3 regions of the Erwinia sp. AnSW2-5 genome follow, and region 2 is predicted to be linked to each of the others. Evidence: predicted binding sites of a transcription regulator. Region 2 holds the regulator's gene; each other region holds the start of a gene.
What was found. Region 2 encodes LexA, which represses DNA repair genes until DNA is damaged. Its sites were predicted from a motif close to TNCTGTATGTACATACAGNA; they were not measured.
Positions count from the first base shown of each region.

Region 1 (6,946 bases), on a different contig from region 2:
TATAGCGTGCAGACTCACGGATCAACACAGGCCAGAAATCAGGCGCAGGGCAGGGATAGCCGAGACTGTGGGCAACACTTTGTACCCACTGTAACCAGTGGTTGAATTCTTCTTCGTCTACCAGCTGAATATTGTCTTCGAACTCGCTGTACAGCGACAGTCCAGCCAGTTCAGGTTCCATATCCTGAAAATCTGCCAGCACATCGCGTTCCCCAACCAGTACCAGGCGGAACTGCATAGGCATCGACGGGATAGCTAATGGCAGAGGACGGGTTTCATCTTGGGAATACCAGTCGAACCGCTGATTAACCATGATCTGTTTTAGCCGCAGCCACAGCAGCGGCTGCGCCATCAGGGCACGCATTGACAGGATCAATACCCCGCCATTGGCACGATGTACCAGACCTGGTGACAGCGTTATCGTCGACTGATGGATGCGTACGCAGCCAAAGAGTTGCTCGGTTTCAATCCATTCGGCCTGATGAACACCACCTTCGCTAGCGAAATTATCCGTGGCATCTTGCGCCGGGCGCCAGCTTACCGCGTGTTCGCTGATGTCATAATGACCACCAAATAAGGCCGGAACATCATCATCATCGACAGTCAGGGATGAAAGAATATCCTGCAATAAAGCGAGATATTCAGCGCTCTCAGGGCTTTTGACCAGCATTAGCGGTACTTTGGCCGGGGTTTGCAGTAGCAGGCTCAGGCCATTGAACAGGCGTGCCTGCACGGATGCAAAGCACTCTGTATCGGCAGCATAGGTCTGCGAGAGGAGATGCTGGAAGCGTTCTGTATCGGGCTGTAGGGCGCGCCACTCTAATCGGTTGTTGGTCAAAGTTATCGTATTTTTCTTAGATGATTAAAAGCAGCATTATACAATATTTCAGCCTGTTAAGCACAGTACACATGCACATCTGCGGCGCTTGCGTTAACATTGACGCTGATGTCCCTGTTTTCTTTGCAGCCTGATGAAAAAAAGCTGTTATTCTTAATTCGTAATGTGGTCAGCATGAGATTCCGATGAAATATCAGCAACTGGAAAATCTTGAAAGCGGATGGAAATGGAAATACCTGGTCAAAAAGCACCGCGAAGGTGAATTGATCACGCGTTATATCGAGTCAAGCGCAGCGCAGGCTGCCGTCGATGAACTACTGGTTATGGAAAATCGACCGGTGGAGGTATTGAAATGGATCAGCCAGCATATTAACCCGCTGCTTGAAAACCGCATGAAGCAGACTATCCGTGCGCGTCGCAAGCGTCATTTTAATGCTGAACATCAGCACACGCGTAAGAAGTCTATCGATCTGGAATATCTGGTTTGGCAGCGTTTGGCCGGTCTTGCGCAGCGTCGGAATAGCACGCTGTCTGAGACGATAGTGCAGTTAATTGAAGATGCAGAGCGCAAAGAGCAGTATGCCAGCCAGATGTCATCGCTGAAGCAGGATCTTAAAGCGATTTTAGGCAAGCCTGAATAAAATCGACAATGTGCCTTATCCCTTCCTCATGTCCAATCTATTTCAGCCAATAAAAAACCCCGCCTGAGCGGGGTTTTTTTAACGAGATAACTTAAGCCTGTGGCTGAGTTACAACGTCTTTGATGCCTTTAACTTCAATTTCTACACGACGGTCTGGCGCCAGGCAGTCGATCTGGGCGTTACGGCCTTTCACGCTGTCACAGGTGCTGCCGGTAACAGGGGCAGATTTACCCTCGCCACGTGCAGAAACTTTGTTAGCAGGGATGCCTTTAGACACGAGGTAGTCTACAACAGACTGAGCGCGTTTTTCAGACAGTTTCTGGTTGTACTGCTCTGAACCGATACGGTCAGTGTAGCCCAGTACGACGACAGAGCCGTCTTTAGGATCCAGGTTGCTCAACTGAGTGTACAGCTGATCCAGGGCCTGCTGGCCTTCTGGTTTCAGAGTCGCTTTGTTGAAGTTGAACAGAACGTCAGATTTCAGAGTGAAACGCTTGGTTTCAACAACTGGCGCTGGAGCTGGTGCCGGAGCAACAACTGGAGCGGCAACGGCATCATCCTGACCGAAACGGTAAGAAACACCAACACTCAGCATTGAGTTATCAGGACGCGCACCAACGGTACCTGCATCACCGATGTTGTTAACCCACTGGTAGTCCAGACGAGTTGCCCAGTTTTTGGTTACAGCGTATTCAACACCAACAGCAGCCAGCGGAGAAACGCCGGTGTCGTGGTCGCTGATACGGCCGTTAGCATTTTGCTGGGTGGAGTCTGCACGCCATACCATGCCGCCCAGACGAGTATAAACGTCCAGATCGTCAGCTACTGGGTAGCTTAATTTTGCTGCCAGCTGAACGCCCTGAGCTTTGAAAGCGCCGTTGACTTTGTCGCCTTTGTTAGGCATGCGGCCTAACCAGTCATAACCCAGTTCGAAGCCCAGGTACTGGTTTGCCTGATAACCACCAAATGCACCAGCACCGAGCTGGCTTTCATGAGATGGGCCATCATTATCTTGGTAACCGTTACCGTAGTAACCTTTGTCATGGTACTGAGACCAGCCCAGTTTAGCACCGGTGTACCAGGTGTCATCTTTAGGAGCGGCCTGCGCTACGGTAGCGAAGCCAGCCAGTGCCACTGCAATTGCGATAGCTGTCTTTTTCATTTTTGCGCCTCGTTATCATCCAAATAGGCAATGAGCTTTAAATTAGCTCTTTGATTTAATCCTTCGCCGGGTTGAGAAGCTCGATTATGACTCTTCCAAAAAATGGAGGTTATTGAGCACCCTGGCGAGCTAAAGTCTACAACGTACCAGCAAACTTACAAGTATGATGTGACGATGGTCAGCAAAAAAACAGCGTTTCATACACATTTTTTAACATTTGAGGGTGAATTCTTTGCTCAAAAACAGGTCTGAGAACCCAGCTAAACCATTGTCGCGCCGCGTCATAACATTATTAGCCTGTTAAGATGGGTCTGGCAGGGATAAAGTCTGAGAAAAATCCTATTTTTACTTAATGATACAAAGATGCGTGAATTCTTAAGCCATTAAGCGGTCTGGCTGAGGAGTAAATGCTATTTTCTGAGCGCATAATTAACCCTAATGCGTGCCCTGAACTTGCCGCTTCCTGCAACCGTTGACGGTCCACTTCTGATATCTCTTCATCCAACCAGCCTAAAACCACACTATAATTCCCTGTCTGCAACGCTTTGATCATCGCCTCTACCGTGGTGATGGTACCGGAGTAGGGAGACTGCATGACTTTATCCAGTGGTAACCCCGAGCGCTGTAACCAGTCACGGCTGAGCTTTTGTTGCGGTGTCAGCCATAACTGCCAGCGAGACTGCGTCCCCAATTGCTGCAGTAAAGGCAGCAGCAGCAATTGAGTCATGTCAGGTTGATTCTCACTATAAATCAGTTCGCTGATCAGGCCATTAGCACAAGTCGAGGCAGAGGACTCAGATGCTGAAGCGGGCATGTTACGACTAACAGACTGAGATTTCAGGGAATGAGTACGCATAATGTCTTCGCTCACTAGGTTACTGTATGGATATACAGTATAGGTGCGGTGGACAAAGATCAACCTTTAATCTTACTTCCTGACACATGTCGACTCAGGGGAAACAGATGCGGGTTTGCTGAGCTTAAGGAGAGGCTGAAGTACCCTTAGGTTGAATGTATTAAGACTTTTTTCAAATCTGACTGGTTTCTTTCCAGCGCTCACGGGCATTTCAAGCATTCTCGTTCTTACGGTATAAACGTAAATATTTAGGATTCATGACGCTCAGTTATCAATCATAAGAATCCGCACTTTGTATCGCGATTAACGGCTACATCAGAAAGTAATAAAATATAATGTCGCTTTCGACACATGTTTTTATATTCTATTTTCCTGTTCAGATAAGAGCGATGCTTAACTTGAGTCTGATGGGGATGGGCTGATTTATTAAAATTTATCCAGTAATAATAGAGTGGATGTTTGGTGCTTTCTGGTAATTCGGTGAGAAGTTGATACCAATTTGAAACTATCACGAATAAATCTGCGCAATGAAAGTTATTGAATACATCGATTCTGTGTTTCATTTCATCAGAATGTCGGCGTGATTGTTTTTTCATGAGAACCCGCTAAGCCACGTGGCAGAAGGGATTGATGGATTAGAATCGTTGGCAGGACTGTGATAGCAGGGGAGGGGTAACCGGGCTTATGTTGCATCTTCTGGCTTACCTTGGTTTGGTCTGAATACACCTTCAGTTGGCCAATTTTCTTCATTATTTTTATTCAACTGGACGAAAAGCTATTTAACGCTAATTTTTAATGAGGGGGGTGGCTTTATAGGTTGTTGAACATGGTGTGGGTGCCGTAATTCTTAATGTTATTCCCCCTCTAAAGTACAGAATGCCGAGATTAATCCCGTTTACATGAAGGCGTTTTTTCGTAACGCCTCGCAAAATTACAATGTAAACACATGAAATACAAATTAGTCATTGAACCTGTAATGACTATTGCCTATTTTCTAATATGTTCTATCGAGACCTTGTGAGTGATTTCTTAATTAATTTTGGATGAGAATATGGAACGTTCGAAACGTAAAATTGCAGAAGCGAAACAACGACTGGCTCAGCTTGGAGAAGTGCATTCCCGTACACAGTTTGGTGGTTATTGCCTGGCAGTGGAAAAAACGGTATTTGCTGTGGTGGCTAAAGGGGAACTGTATCTTCGTGCCTGCGAAGAGGTACAACCCTATATTGTCGAGCGCAAGATGACACCGTTAAGCCTCAGCAAACGTGGTGTACCAGTAGAACTCAATTACTATCGTGTTGATGGTGCCTTGTGGTCTGACGGTGAACAGCTGGTAGCCATCTCCCAGCTTTGCCTGCAGGGAGCGAAGCAACAGCAGAAGGAGCGACAGAATAACCGCCGCCTTAAGGATCTGCCTAATATGGGCATAAGAATGGAAACGTTACTGCGGCAAGTGGGTATTTCAACAGTCGAAATGCTGGTTCAACAGGGGGCCAAAAGAAGCTGGTTGCTATTGCGCACTAATAACAAAAACCTGGGATTAACGGTGCTCTTCGCCTTACAAGGGGCCATTGTCGGGCGGCATTATGCTGCGCTGCCACAAGAGATGAAAGAAGAGCTGCGCCTTTGGTTTGACTATAACGCACAGCGTGAGCGAAAAAGACGGCGTGAAGAAGACTAACCACGCAGGGCAATCTGTTTTTTAAGGCGCGTGATTTCAGGCAAAAGAGCCACCAGCAGGCCAACCTGTTGCAAGACCAGTGGTTCTTTCGTTTCAGCATCGGCTTCACTGTGCTGTATACGCACCGACAGACTGTCCATCATGCGTTGTGCTTTCGCTTCATCGACGATATCGATGTGCAGTACATCGTCGACATAGCAAGCGGCATCATCCATGAGCTGCAGCATGGCATCGTTTTCCAGCTTCTCGCGATGTGCACCTAAAGCAGAAATGTAGCTCAGAAATGAATGGTTAAGGCACAGCAATCGAAACGCCGCTTCTCGTAATGCCAGATCAGATTTATTTTCTACCGACAGATTAGAGACGACGGATGCCAATTCTGCATCACCATTATGGGCATCGCGACGGGCAATGCGATAATCCAGTCGGTTATCTTTACCCTGGTGATATTGCACCAGAATGGCATCGAGATAGCGGCAGTTCGCATTCAGAGTGCGTTCAGCAACGGCAGGAAGCCGGCGAAAACGCCAGTCAGGCCAGATAAATGTCACCGCCAGCCAGGCAATGCCGCAGCCAACTAACGTATCAACTATACGCGGCAGCGCCACTTCGAACCCTTCGCCCAGCAGGTTGAAACACAATAATACCAGCAGGGTGATAAACATGGTGGCGTGTGCATATTGTACGTTGCGGAATGCAAAGAACAGCACACCCGTGACTACAATCAGCATCAGTTGCCCTTCAATGGAAGGGACCAGCCATAGCAGAGGCAGGCCGAGAGCAATCCCGGCTAACGTGCCGATAATGCGTAATGCCAGACGGCGACGTGTTGCACTGTAGTTCGGCTGGCAGACGAACAGACTGGTCAGCAATATCCAGTAACCGTGCTGCACTCCGGTAGCCTGAATAAGGCCATAACCCACGCACAGCAACAGCGACATGCGTACTGCATGGCGAAACAGCGGAGACTCCGGACTGAGGTGGCGACTCAGACGAAGGCGAATATCACTCCAGCCTGTCAGTCCTTCGCTGGAAAGTGTCTGGTCACGCGGTGCATCACCCTCTATCAGTACTTGCTCTGATTCGATGGTCGCTAACTGGGCATCAATCGCTTTGAGGTTGTTTAACAGGTAGGTCATGGCTTTGACCTCCGTGCTGTCCGGTTGCCCGGTTTCAAGGCGATGCAGCGCAGTGTGCAGGTTGACAAAGACTCTCTCGAAGCGCGCATCATGCTGATAAGGTTCACGTAGCAAGATTGAACGCGAGAGCCGTCGGCAGGCCTGCGCCTGTAATGATAGAAGACGCTGGAAGCGGAACAGGATATCGCTCGAACCCCAGGCTTTACGCAGTGCGTGATACTGCACATGCGAAGAACTGGCGCGTTCATGGATATCCTGGGCAACAAAGTAGTAATGCAGCGTTCGGCGGGTGCCACGCTGACCACGGTCACCGCGCAGTCGTGACTGAATTGATGCTTTAGCCTGATTAAGCAGTTGGACCAGCTGACTGTTCGCCATCGCCACGTCGACCAGCGTCTGGTGATCATCCCCTTCAATATCGGGATCAAACAGATTAGCTTTGGCTTCCAGGTAGCGCGCCAGTTGGGCAAAACAGCGAGATATGTTTTCCTGCAACGGTCGGATAGGGAACAGCAGATGCCCGGATAACGTCAGCAGGTTGTACCACACGGCACCTAGCAGTAGCAGCGCCGGTTGTAAATACCATTGGGGGAACAGATGAATACCGAGCATGGTGTAGATGGCGATCA
Region 1 is NZ_JBJGXA010000002.1:362,963-369,908, forward strand. It holds gene ACFL9S_RS03260 (AAA family ATPase) at 1-838, opposite strand, end outside; gene matP (macrodomain Ter protein MatP) at 1,024-1,479, shown strand; gene ompA (porin OmpA) at 1,571-2,641, opposite strand; gene sulA (SOS-induced cell division inhibitor SulA) at 2,991-3,497, opposite strand; gene ACFL9S_RS03280 (TfoX/Sxy family DNA transformation protein) at 4,549-5,178, shown strand; gene yccS (YccS family putative transporter) at 5,175-6,946, opposite strand, start outside.
Region 1: the regulator LexA is predicted to act here: its motif matches at 3,518-3,537, upstream of sulA (SOS-induced cell division inhibitor SulA).

Region 2 (6,946 bases):
GGCGAATATTTGCTGGACGGTGGCGTACGACACGCTTTATGCGATGGTTGATCGTGATGACGACCTGAAAATCGGCGTGAAATCTACCGCCATTCTATTTGGTCGTTTCGATAAGCTGATTGTGGGTCTGTTACAGCTGGCAACGCTTGGCCTGATGACGCTGGTGGGCTGGCAGCTGCATCTCAGCAGCGTATTCTACTGGGCGGTGCTGGTGGCGGGCGTGTTCTTTGTCCATCAGCAAAAACTGATTGCCGGACGTCAGCGCGATCGCTGCTTCCAGGCCTTCCTGAATAATAACTGGGTAGGGTTGGTGCTGTTCGTTGGCGTGGTACTGGGGATCAGATAAAACGCATAGGGGCCGATCATTTGTTTTGATCGGCCCACCACACTGACATCAATCTTGCTCTACGGCACTCTCAATGGTCATTCTCACATCCTGAGTAATCAGCTCTGCCAGCAGTTGATAAACCTGCTGTGTCTGCTCAACCTGAGCATCACCGGAATCGCTGATATAGCCTTCATCACGCAGCGTTAACACCAGCGACGTAAACACCGCCTTGTCAAAGAACTCCGGCGCGTTAATGCCATGCAGCACGGACAGACGCTGTGCCATGGTACGGCTCTCTTTTTCCAGTGTTCCACGGTTAATCGCCGGTTTCGCGCTGAGGATAGAGAAGGTGATCGAATAACGTTGCAGGGTTTCCCGCACGCCGGCAGCCAGCAGTTGCAGGGTACGGAAGCGACCAGCACTCAAGCGCAGACTGCTCTCTTCTGCAACCAGCAGCCCCTGACGAGCCATTTCAGCCACCAGTGAGTCGAGTACCTGGCCCAGTTCATCCGTGCTCCAGCGCAGGAACAGCTCGCTTTTCAGCATCGGATAGATCACCGTGACCTGACGCAGAAGCTCGGCACGGCTGATTTCACGGTGCTGCATCAGAATGGCGGCAATCAGCGACGGCATCACCAGCATGTGGTGGATGTTGTTGCGATAGTAGGTCATCAGCACTGCCTGCTCGCGCGGCAGCACCACGATCTCGCCAATGCTATCCTGCTCCAGCTCGAACTTGTTCATGCTCAGCGCATGTTCCAGCAGTGCTTCTGGCGTCATATCCGGCACGGTGGAATCCGGCGAATACGGCACATTGCGCAGCAGCTGCACGTAGCAGTCGAGCTGTTCGGTCAGCTGTTCACGGGTCATCGAACGCTGACGTGATGCCAGCAGCGCCGTCACACACAGGTTCATGGCATTGGCTGCCCCTGCATTGTTAATCCGCACCATCACTTTTTGCGCGATGTCATTCACGGCGGGGGTTAACCAGGCTGGACGCTGGGCTTCAATAGGATCGATAGCCTCACGCCATTCCGGTACCTGCTGATTCAGATACGCGACCAGCGGCAATGGCTCACCAAAGTTCACATAACCCTGGCCGAGATTACGCAGCTTACGCAGCCCACGTACCATTGACATAAAGCCTTCTTTCTCTTTGGTCGCGCCACGCAGCTCTTTGGCGTAAGTACCCACTTCCATCACATGCTCGTAACCGATGTAAATCGGCACCAGTGTGATAGGGCGGTTACCGCCGCGCAGCATCGCCTGAATCGTCATCGACAGCGTGCCGGTTTTCGGGTCCAGCAGGCGGCCAGTACGGGAACGGCCCCCTTCCACGAAGTATTCAACGGAATAGCCACGGGTGAACAGCTCACCAAGGTATTCACGGAACACCGTCGAGTAGAGCTTGTTGCCCTTGAAGGTACGACGAATAAAGAAGGCGCCCAGGCGACGGAAAATCGGGCCGGCTGGCCAGAAATTCAGGTTAATTCCGGCGGCAATATGCGGCGGCACCAGACCCTGGTGATACAGTACATAGGAGAGCAGCAGGTAGTCCATATGGCTACGATGGCAGGGCACGTAGACAATTTCATGTCCATCCTGTGCCAGCTGGCGCACGCGCTCACCGCCGTTAACATTGATTCCCTGATAGAGCTTGCTCCAGGTCCAACCCATGATGCGGTCAGTCAGACGAATCGCTTCGTAAGAGAAGTCAGCGGCAATCTCTTCCATCAGCTCAACGGCATTCTGCTGGGCTTTTTCATGGGGAATCTTTTTGCTGCGTGCTTCGTCTTCTACCGCTTTGGCGATCGCTTTGGACTGTAACAGTTTGTTGAACAGGTCCTGGCGCACTGGCAGACGCGGCCCAACGGCCGCTAAACGCTGGCGAGCAAAGTGCATACGTGCCACACGGGCCAGCTTCTGCGCGATGATTTTATCTGTACCGTGCTCGGTGGCCATATGGCGCAGCGATACCATCGGAGAGAAGCGAACAAAACTGTCGCGCCCCAGCCAGATGACGGCAAAGAATTTCTGAATACCATTCAGCATGCGCAGATGCGGCTGTTCGTTCCCCTGTACCTCACGGCCCGGCGCACGACCAAACATCACCGATACCGGTACCATTTGCACATCCAGATCGGGATGATTGCGGTGCAGATCGAGATAATCGTGGAACAGCTTGACCGACTGAAGATTCGGGACAAAGTACGGGAACAGGCGCGGGCCATCATGAATGAACACATGACGTGGCAATACCGTACCGTCGATCTCCAGAGGTTCCAGAGGATCGGGCAGGTCTTGTTTGCGACACTGCTCACGAAGTGCAAGGAGATCGGCCTTTGAATCATAAGGCAGCACATACATAATAGGGCGCGACGTATCAAGCCCGAGTTCAGCAACCGGTTCAGCCGGAATTGCTTTACTTTTTACCAGTAGTTTTACTGGAAGATTCAATAAGTTATAATATAATTTACGCCAACCTGACATAGACAACATGAAGCCTCTTGTTAGCAAAGCGCCGCAAGCATACCAGAAAGCGCCAACAGAATCTGTGGTGTTAAAAAACCTGTAGTTCCACTCATTGACGTTAAACTTCTCAAAGGGTTCCCTTATTATGGCAAATAATGTCACCGGACTGACGCGAATCATAAAAGCGGCCGGGTATTCGTGGAAAGGCATCCGTGCCGCCTGGCAGCATGAAGCTGCTTTTCGCCAGGAAGCCGTCGCGGCGATCATCGCGATTATCATTGCCTGCTGGCTGGACGTGGATGCCATTACCCGTGTGCTGCTGATTGGCTCCGTGATGCTGGTCATTATTGTCGAAATACTCAACAGCGCCATCGAAGCGGTTGTCGACCGCATCGGCAGTGAAATACATCCCCTGGCAGGCCGGGCCAAAGATATGGGCTCTGCGGCTGTGCTGTTGACTATCTTGCTGGCAATTTTTGTTTGGATCATGCTGTTAGTGCCACATTTGCGATGAGTTTTCCAAAAATCGCCACAAACTGCATTTCGCCCAACTTTAGGTTTTCAATGTCTAAATACCTGTATATACTCACAGTCGACTGTATAAACAACCAGGGGGCGGAATGAAAGCACTAACGGCGAGGCAGCAGCAGGTTTATGACCTGATTCGCGACCACATTAATCAAACTGGTATGCCACCTACGCGTGCAGAGATCGCCGCGCAGCTTGGTTTCCGTTCCCCGAATGCGGCTGAAGAGCACCTGAAGGCCTTAGCCCGTAAAGGCGTGATTGAGATCGTTTCTGGTGCTTCACGCGGTATTCGCCTGATGATGGAAGAAGAAGACGGACTTCCACTGATTGGTCGGGTTGCCGCTGGTGAGCCACTGCTGGCAGAGCAACACATTGAAGGCCACTACAAGGTTGACCCTGACCTGTTCAAGCCTGGCGCTGACTTCCTGTTGCGCGTCAGTGGAATGTCGATGAAAGACATCGGTATTATGGACGGCGACCTGTTAGCGGTACACAAAACGGAAGATGTGCGTAATGGCCAGGTTGTGGTGGCGCGCATTGATGATGAAGTGACCGTTAAACGCCTGAAACGCCAGGGTAATACGGTACAGCTTTTACCTGAAAACCCGGATTTCAAACCTATCATCGTCGATCTGCGTCAGCAGACGCTGACGATAGAAGGCCTTGCTGTTGGCGTTATCCGCAACGGCAATTGGCTGTAATCGTGACTCCCCGCTAAATCCTGCGCGCTGCTTCTGCGGCGCGTATTACCATCTGCAATCGCGTTAACTCTGATGGATTCTGATGAAACTGCTCACCTCTGCGGATAAAAGCCTCTGGCGGCTGGCGCTGCCGATGATCCTTTCTAATATTACCGTGCCTCTGCTTGGCCTGGTTGATACGGCTGTGATCGGCCATCTCGATAGCCCAACGTATCTTGGCGGAGTGGCAATCGGCACTACTGTCACCAGCTTCCTGTTTATGCTGCTACTGTTTCTTCGCATGAGCACCACCGGGCTGACAGCCCAGGCATTTGGCGCCAGTGATAAGTCTGCACTGGCGCGTGCGTTGATGCAGCCGCTGCTGCTGGCTCTGCTGGCCGGGCTGCTGTTTGTCCTGCTAAAAACCCCCATTACTCACCTTGCACTGGGCCTGACCGGTGGCAGCGACGAAGTCCTGCACCAGGCGGCACTGTTTATGCAGGTGCGCTGGCTCAGTGCCCCAGCAACACTGGCTAACCTCGTGCTGCTTGGCTGGCTGCTTGGGGTGCAGTATGCGCGTGCTCCGGTGATCCTGCTTGTGGTGGGTAATCTGGTCAATATTTTGCTGGATCTGTGGTTTGTTATTGGGCTGGGATGGGGCGTGCAGGGTGCGGCAGCAGCCACCGCGATCGCTGAATATGTCAGCTTTATAGTCGGCCTGCTGCTGGTATGGCGGGTGATGAAACTGCGTGGTTTGTCGGTAGGGCTGATGCTGAACGCCTGGCGCGGTGATGTGGCGCGCCTGCTGCGCTTAAACCGCGACATCATGCTGCGTTCTCTGTTGCTGCAAATGTGCTTTGCGTCGCTGACAATTTTTGGTGCCCGCCTGGGGAATGATGTCGTCGCGGTCAACGCCGTGCTACTGATGTTCCTCACCTTCACCGCCTATGCACTGGATGGTTTCGCCTATGCGGTTGAAGCCTGTTCAGGGGAAGCCTACGGCGCGAAAAACAGTCAGCAATTACTTAGCGTCTGGCACGCTGCCTGCAGGCAGTCGTTGATAGTCGCAATGGGGTTCTCTCTGTTCTATGCCCTGTTTGGTGAGCAAATTATCGCGCTGCTGACTTCTCTGGAACCGCTTCGGCAGCTTGCCGATCGGTATTTATGGTGGCAGGTGCTGATGCCATTGGCGGGTGTGGGCTGTTATTTGCTGGATGGCATGTTTATCGGCGCCACCCGGGCCAGTGAGATGCGCAACAGTATGGCTATCGCAGCTCTGGGCTTTAGTTTGACGCTGTTTAGCGTGCCGTGGCTGGGTAATCATGGTCTGTGGTTGGCGGTGACGCTGTTCCTGCTGCTGCGCGGTGTCTCCCTGTGGGTCATCTGGCGTCGTCACTGGCGTAATGGTACATGGTTCGCGCAGTGACACATTTGCTTACGTAACCCGAAGCTTCGCTAGTTTATTGAATTTTAGGGGTTTTTAGCAATTTTTTACCACTATTGCCAGCGGGTTAACTGCCGGGTGCCGATTTCTCTACTACAATTATCTTTGTCTTAGGCAAATAACCAGATAATTATCTGGATATTCAGCGAATTTTTGAGACGAAAAAGCTGTTTTAACCCAAGGTAGAGGAATCACATTATGAATAAAGACGAAGCCGGCGGTAACTGGAAACAGTTTAAAGGTAAAGTGAAAGAACAATGGGGCAAGCTGACTGATGATGATCTGACGATCGTTGAAGGTAAACGCGACCAGTTGGTAGGTAAAATTCAGGAGCGCTACGGCTATCAGAAAGATAAAGCCGAGAAAGAGCTTAGTGAATGGGAAACTCGCAATAACCACCGCTGGTAAAACAGCGGCCCCTTTCAGGGCGATGCTCCAGCCCCGGCACAAGGACCGTGCCACTCAGTTCTTTCTCCTTCCTCATAAAATCTAATCAACGCCCGCGTTTTTTACTCTGCACACTATGATCGTGCTGGCATGCATCCTGATGCGTACAGGCTTCAATTTCCCCGCATTTTTGACAGAATCCATGCGCTTCAATCACGCTATGCCCCAGGGTAAAACCTGACTTCAGGGCCAGCGATTTCAAAATATCTTCCACACCATCGGCATGTTGCTCAGCGACTGAACCACAGCGGTCACAAATCAGCATCGCTGAGGTATGTGACGGCTCTTCAAAGTGATGGCAGACCACATAGCTGTTGGTGGACTCCACACGATGGATAAAGCCCTGTTCCAGCAGGAAGTCCAGTGCTCGGTAGATGGTTGGGGGCTTCGCCTGGGGTTCAGATACGCGCAGTAAGTCCAGCAGGTCGTAGGCGCTGATGGCCCCATTCTGCTCACTCATCAAACGCAGGACTTCAAGGCGCTGCGGCGTGAGTCGCACGCTGCGCTGCTGACAGATAACTTCCGCCTGCGACAGGATTTTTTCAGCACTGGTAATGTTCATTGTTCCCCCTCAGGCCATTTCAGGATGTTATTTTATCACGTCTGCAACAAAACGCCGAGTTCACCGTCAGGCAACCCTCAGCCACCTGCACAGACTCAACCATTTACTGGTATTGCTGATAAGCGCAGAAGGTAAAAAAAATTTCATCATTGTTTTCAGTGTACCAGGGCCACTCTTTTTTCATTCAGCATCGCTAATCTGATTTGCAGGGCTTAAGGTTCGTGACTACCTTTTTCAAAGGGCTATGCGCGTTTGGCACTGAAAAAAACAGATGCAGAACGTTCAACTGTTAGCGTGTTAACAGATTAATAAAATGGCAATGACCTGATAAGCCCACTCATCTTCTCTCAATTCACAGCAATGAAATGGTGCCTTTATGTTCATTATTCAGGCATTCGGTTATGCGTGTCTTTGCGCATTCGCTTTTTCATTTTTTTATGGTGGGTTTGGGGTCAATGGCAAATAAATTCAATAAATTAATCGGT
Region 2 is NZ_JBJGXA010000021.1:25,370-32,315, reverse strand. It holds gene ubiA (4-hydroxybenzoate octaprenyltransferase) at 1-346, shown strand, start outside; gene plsB (glycerol-3-phosphate 1-O-acyltransferase PlsB) at 395-2,818, opposite strand; gene ACFL9S_RS15665 (diacylglycerol kinase) at 2,946-3,314, shown strand; gene lexA (transcriptional repressor LexA) at 3,421-4,029, shown strand; gene dinF (MATE family efflux transporter DinF) at 4,112-5,434, shown strand; gene ACFL9S_RS15650 (CsbD family protein) at 5,651-5,860, shown strand; gene zur (zinc uptake transcriptional repressor Zur) at 5,946-6,455, opposite strand; gene ACFL9S_RS15640 (conjugal transfer protein TraF) at 6,917-6,946, shown strand, end outside.

Region 3 (6,946 bases), on a different contig from region 2:
TATAGCCTTCCAGCACGACAGTATCCCGTGGGGCAATCAGCGGCTGCCACTGCTGCTCGTCCACGCTGTCACTGCGGTACAGCCCAAAGTTTTTGCCGTCCCGGTTGGAGCGAACATAAAATTGCCCCTGATAATGGTCCACGCTGTACTCATGATCTTTACGGCGAGCAGAAAACAGCTGGGGCTGAGCATCGGCCTTAGCGGCATCCAGCAGCAGGATCTCACTGGTGGTGCTGCTACCGAGGGCAATCGCCACATACTCTTCCGACGTGGTTTTGTAAACGCTGACGTAGAAGGTGTCATCTTCCTCTTCATACACCAGCTGATCCTGCTGCTGTGGCGTGCCCAGCGTATGGCGCCACACCTGATACGGCAGCAACGTCTTCTTATCTTTCAGCACATAGTAGAGGGTTTGCGAATCACTGGCCCACGTCATGCCGGAGGAGACGCCTTCCAGTACTTCCGGGTACCACTCGCCGGTTTCCAGATTGCACAGGCGAATGCCGTACACCCGGCGCGAGAGGAAGTCCTCTGCCACGGCCATTTTCTGGTTATCCGGGCTAATCGCCACACCGCCCAGGGTGTAAAACTCATGGTCAGCAGCACGCTGATTACCATCCAGCAGCGTATCCCAGTGTTCTGGTGTCTGCGTGTCGGCTGGCTGACGGGCATAAATCGTGTACTCATTGCCCTCTTCATAGCGGCTCTGATAGCGATACCCCCGCTTCACATAAGGCACCGAGGAGTCACGTGCCGGAATGCGGTCGATGATCTCCTGCAACAGCTCCGCCTGTAAGGCCTGCTGCGGTAACAGCTGCTGCTGACAGTAGTCGTTCTCAGCACGCAGATACGCAAGGACGTCCGGCGCTTCGCGCTCGTCGTCGCGCAGCCAGTAATAGTTATCGATGCGGGTATCGCCGTGCAGCGTCATCTGATGGGGAATTTTATTCGCTTTAGGAGGTGTCATAGTCTCTTCGCAGTTGCTGTGCCTGTGTGTAAGGTTGGCAGCAACCTGACTGATTCACAAGCCGTTATCACTGCAACATCGTGCTTTTCAGGGGATTTTTTTGCGCGGGTGAAGGTGTTCACCCGCGCAGGGTTGGAGGGGATAGCGCGATCAGGCAGGCAGCTTCTGTTTCTCCGCGCGAATGTCGGTTTCAATCGACTGACGCACGTCCTGTGGAATTTTTAAGGCATCACCCAGCGCCTGCAAGTAGCTACGCTCCATAAAGTGGTCAACATCGATCACCAGGTTGCTGAGGAAATAGACCTCCAGCGCTTCTTCTTCATTTTTCACATCAGCCGCCAGCTTCTGCGGGTCAAGCGGAGAGTCAATGGCTCGCTGCACCAGCTGCTCGCCCTGCGTGCCTAAACCAGACTGGCGGATATGTTCGTCAATGGCTTTGCGTTCATCGCTGTCGATATGCCCGTCACTTTTAGCCGCAAACACCAGCGCTTCAATCAAACGCTCGGCGCGACGGTCAACCGGGGAGCTTTGCTGGCCGAATTCAGGCTGATCCTGATGAGTTTCACTGACGCGCTGTTTATATTTATTCCACAACAGCGCACCCGCCGCTGCGCCGCCGCCGATAATCACAGCATTCTTACCGTACTTCATCAACAGACTGCGGGAAGATTTACTGGCAATCAGCAACCCCGCCAGGCCACCGAGTGCACCGGGAGCCAGCATTTTGCTCAGCCCTTCTCCACCAGAGGAGGAGATGCCTGTCTTGCCTAATACCGTCTGAATCTGTTGCAGCCAGTTGCTCATAGTCAGTCCTTCATTACCCGAAAACACCACAATAGAGCAGCCCACGTCAGGAAACGTCAAACGGTGAAAAGGCTGTAAAATTTCCCATTCTTACCTGCGCGCTATGAACAGATATCATGCGGTCAGTCGCGGATACGTTGTTGGATGAGTTGGTTGCTTCTACCCTGAAAAGAACGTCATGCAGAGGAGAATCGATACGAATGGCATTTTCAGCGAACCCCTTGTTTATCAATACCATCCTGCTCGGTGGCAGCAGCGAAAAGAAACTGCACGCGGCAGCGGCAGCAGGTTTCAGCCAGGTTGAGTTATGGCAGCAGGATGTGAGCACTGCGATGGGCGGTGCCGACGCACTGGCCGATCTCTGCCAGCAGCTTTCGCTGGGGCTGACAGATTACCAGGTGCTGCTCGATTTTGATGGCGCGCCAGAGAGCCTTCGTGAGGATAAACGCCATGAAGCCTTGCAGATGATGGCAACGGCGCAACGCCTTGGCGCATCAACGCTGCTGGTGCCTGCTTCCACGCATCCGCACTGCTGCGCGGAACGCATCGAAGCGGATCTCCGCTGGCTGGTGCAGCAGGCAGCGGATCGTGGCCTGCGCGTGGCCTATGAAGCAATGGCCTGGAGCCAGCATATCAATAATACCGCTCAGGCGTGGCAGCTTATCCAGCAGATTGACGCACCCAACCTTGGGCTGGTGGTGGATGCGTTTCATATTTTTGTGCGCCAGAGAACACTGGCAGATCTGGCTGGCATTCCGGCAGAAAAGATTTTCCTGGTGCAGCTGTCCGATCTGCATGAGCAGCCGGATGCACAGCATCTGGTCGATACTGCCCGGCATCACCGACTGTTACCGGGTGAGGGGCATTATCCACTGAAGGCGCTGTTAGCGCATTTACAGCAGATTGACTACGAGGGGCCAATTGGCCTGGAAGTGTTTAACGATCAACGCCATGCGGATGACCCGTATGAAACGGCACAGGCAGCGATGGCATCATTGAGCCATGTGCTGGATGGTTTGCAAGGCTGAGCTGCTGGCCGACCGAAACAGGATGATCTGAAAGACTGAGCTGCTGGCCGACCGAAAAAGAGGGTCGGCCACTACACGTAAAGTCGGCATACGCCACGTAGGGTTCGACCTTTTTTCCGGTCGAACCGCGCCGATGGTCAGCCATTACGGCGGGTTATACCGCGCGCAGCTTACCGTCATCAGAGGCGTCGCTGTCATCAGCCGCGTTGCTCTCTTCAGGCAGTTTGCCGGTACGGAGGATCTGTTGCAGAGCATCTCTGTTTTCTGCCATAAACAGCCCCAGCGCTTCACCCTGCTGCTCTTCCATTTCCAGTGGGCTGGCGGTCAGCCAGTCGGCAAAGACTTCCGCCAGGTCGAGCATTTTGTCGTAAGCATCGGCTTCTTTCTTGCTGGCAAATGTCATCTTTTCCTCACCTTTTCTGACGACAACGTATTTGATTTCAACAGCCATGATTTCCGTCCTGTTTAACTGTATTTTTATACAGTGTAGCAGCGTCGCTTTTTTCACTCAAGCGCAAAGTGCGGATGATTACGCAAACGTTTTCGTTTATACTTCGCGCGTTTTTTTCAATCCATTCAGGTAGAGATTATGACAACTCTTGGAACTGCGCTGCGCCCTAATGCAACCCGTGTAATGCTGTTGGGATCAGGTGAACTGGGCAAAGAAGTGGCGCTCGAATGCCAGCGTCTGGGTGTGGAAGTGATCGCCGTGGATCGCTATGCCGATGCCCCCGCGATGCACGTTGCCCACCGCAGCCATGTGATCAATATGCTGGATGGCGCTGCCCTGGCCGCACTGGTCGCCCAGGAAAAGCCGGACTTCGTGGTGCCGGAAATCGAAGCGATCGCCACCGATATGCTGATCGAACTGGAAAAACAGGGGCAGCACGTGGTGCCCACCGCACGTGCCGCGAAGCTGACCATGAACCGTGAAGGCATCCGCCGCCTTGCCGCAGAAGATCTGGCGCTGCCCACCTCCACCTACCGCTTTGCCGACAGCCGCGAGGCTTTCCTGGCGGCCGCCGATGAGATTGGTTTCCCGTGCATCGTCAAACCCGTGATGAGTTCTTCCGGTAAAGGACAGAGTTTTATCCGCGAAGCGGCACAGCTGGATGCTGCCTGGGAATATGCACAACAGGGTGGCCGCGCCGGTGCCGGCCGGGTGATCGTGGAAGGCGTGGTGAAGTTTGATTTCGAAATTACCCTGCTGACCATCAATGCCGTCGACGGCATCCACTTCTGCGCGCCTATCGGGCATCGTCAGGAAGAGGGTGACTACCGTGAATCCTGGCAGCCACAGCAGATGAGCGAGCTGGCGTTGAAACGTGCGCAGGATATTGCTGAAAAAGTAGTGAATGCACTTGGCGGTCGCGGCCTGTTTGGCGTTGAGCTGTTTGTTTGCGGTGATGAGGTGGTATTCAGTGAAGTGTCGCCACGCCCGCACGACACCGGCATGGTCACGCTGATCTCTCAGGACGTCTCCGAGTTCGCGCTGCATGTGCGCGCTTTCCTCGGCCTGCCCATTGGCGGCATCCGTCAGTACGGCCCGGCTGCGTCAGCGGTGATCCTGCCTGAGCTGGACAGTAACAATGTACAGTTTGCTAACCTGTCTGCCGCACTGGGTGCCGGGCTGCAACTGCGTCTGTTCGGTAAGCCAGAGATTCAGGGCAAACGTCGTCTTGGCGTGGCACTGGCAACAGGCAGTGACGTCGACGATGCGGTACAGCGTGCCATCAACGCCGCTGCCAGTGTAAAAGTCAGCGGCTGAAAAACCTGCTGATGATGCAAGGGGCGGAATTCCGCCCCTTGTTGTTTTATCGCGCCCCGGCCACGGCTTCCTGCGCCAGGCGGGTAATACGGTCGTAATCCCCCGCTTCCAGCGCATCAGCGGGCACCAGCCACGAACCACCAATACACAGCACGCTTTTCAGCGCCAGATAGTCGCGGTAGTTAGCAGGCGAGATCCCGCCCGTCGGGCAGAAACGCACCTGAGGGAAAGGCCCGCCAATCGCCTGTAAGGCTTTCACACCGCCGTTAGCTTCCGCCGGGAAGAATTTAAACTCGCGCAGACCATAATCAAGACCGGTCATCAATTCAGATACGGTGCTGATACCGGGGATCAACGGCACAGAACCGTCGACTGCCGCTCTGAGCAACGGCTCTGTCAGGCCAGGGCTGATGATAAACTGCGCGCCCGCATCGGTGACTTCTTTTAACTGCTGCGGGTTCAGCACGGTGCCAGCGCCAACAATTGCCTCAGGCACTTCTCTCACCATCGCCCTCAGGGCATCCATCGCGCAGGGCGTGCGCAACGTCACTTCCAGCACGCGCACACCGCCTGCCACCAATGCTTTTGCCATTGGAACAGCATGCTCAAGCTTGTTCACCACGATCACCGGCACAACCGGGCCCGTTTTCAGAATCTGTTCAGCGCTTGTTTTCCAGTTACTCATCAACGACGTTCTCCTGTCTGGCCTGCCTTCCGTCCTGGTGGATCGTAGCAGGCAAAAGTGACGCTCGCGGCGTCAGGAAGTGATAATGCGATCTACCATACAGGAGAAGGACCGCGAGCGTCTACGCGATCGTTAATTTTTTAAAATGCAGGTTCATTTTTTATGAATCCGTATTTTGGCCATAAAAAAGCCCGCCGAAGCGGGCCTGACCTGTCAGTGCAGATTACTCGAATTCATTCCACGAGCGACCATCACGGGTGATCATGGCAACAGAAGCCACAGGTCCCCATGTTCCCGCCTGATAAGGCTTAGGTGCTTCATTATCTGAAGACCAGGCATCCATGATGGAGTCGACCCATTTCCAGGCTTCCTCAACTTCGTCACGACGCACGAACAGGGCCTGGATACCGCGCATGGTTTCCAGCAACAGACGCTCATAGGCATCCGCCAGATGCGACTGATTGAAGGTTTCTGAGAAGCTCAGATCCAGCTTGGTGGTTTGCAGGTTATGTTTGTGATCCAGTCCTGGCACTTTGTTCAGGATCTGAATATCCATACCTTCATCCGGCTGCAAACGAATAGTCAGTTTGTTCTGTGGCAGTTCCTGCCAGGTGTCTTTAAACAGGTTCAGTGCCGGGTTTTTGAAATACACCACCACTTCAGAACACTTGGTTGGCAGACGTTTGCCGGTGCGCAAATAGAACGGAACACCTGCCCAGCGCCAGTCATCAATATCCACGCGGATGGAGACAAAGCTCTCCGTGGTGCTGGATTTGTTCGCCCCCTCTTCTTCCAGATAGCCAGGGACTTTTTTGCCCTGTACAAAGCCAGAGGTGTACTGACCGCGCACGGTTTTTTCACGCACGTTGGTGTGATCGATGCGACGCAGAGAGCGCAGAACTTTCACTTTTTCGTCGCGGATGCGATCGGCGGACAGATCGGCTGGTGGCGACATGGCGACCATGGTAAGCACCTGCAACAGGTGGTTCTGGATCATATCCCGCATCTGGCCCGCTTTATCGAAGTAACCCCAGCGGCCTTCGATACCCACTTCTTCGGCCACGGTGATCTGCACGTGATCGATGGTGCGGTTATCCCAGTTTGAGGCAAACAGGGAGTTAGCAAAACGCAGCGCCAGCAGGTTGAGCACCGTCTCTTTACCGAGATAGTGGTCAATACGGAACACCTGGTTCTCTTCGAAGTATTCACCCACCTGGTCGTTAATCTCGCGTGATGTCGCCAGAGACGTACCCAACGGTTTTTCCATCACAACGCGCGCAGGTTGCGCATTCAACTTCGCTTGACCCAGCCCCTTACAGATGGCGCCGAAGGTGCTTGGTGGCATAGCAAAATAGTTAATGGTGACGCGTTTTTTCTGGTCGAGCATTTTCCCAAGACGAGGGAAATGGCTGCTGTCATCCACATCCAGGTTGCAGAAATCGAGTCGGCTACTGAGTTTATCCCACAGCACTTCGTCGATTTTCTCCTTCATAAAGGTTTCCAGAGCCTCACGCACCACTTTGGTATAAGCCGCCTTATCCCATTCCGCACGGCCAACGCCGATAATGCGTGAATCTTCATGGATCTGACCGGCTTTTTCCAGTTGATACAGAGAGGGCAACAGTTTCCGGCGCGCAAGATCGCCTTTGGCACCGAAAATGACCAGATCGCATGCCTGGGCTGTTTGTGTAACC
Region 3 is NZ_JBJGXA010000054.1:9,688-16,633, reverse strand. It holds gene ACFL9S_RS23300 (S9 family peptidase) at 1-967, opposite strand, end outside; gene ACFL9S_RS23295 (tellurite resistance TerB family protein) at 1,118-1,771, opposite strand; gene ACFL9S_RS23290 (sugar phosphate isomerase/epimerase family protein) at 1,972-2,799, shown strand; gene ACFL9S_RS23285 (YebG family protein) at 2,954-3,250, opposite strand; gene purT (formate-dependent phosphoribosylglycinamide formyltransferase) at 3,389-4,567, shown strand; gene ACFL9S_RS23275 (bifunctional 4-hydroxy-2-oxoglutarate aldolase/2-dehydro-3-deoxy-phosphogluconate aldolase) at 4,614-5,252, opposite strand; gene zwf (glucose-6-phosphate dehydrogenase) at 5,476-6,946, opposite strand, start outside.
Region 3: the regulator LexA is predicted to act here: its motif matches at 3,267-3,286, upstream of ACFL9S_RS23285 (YebG family protein).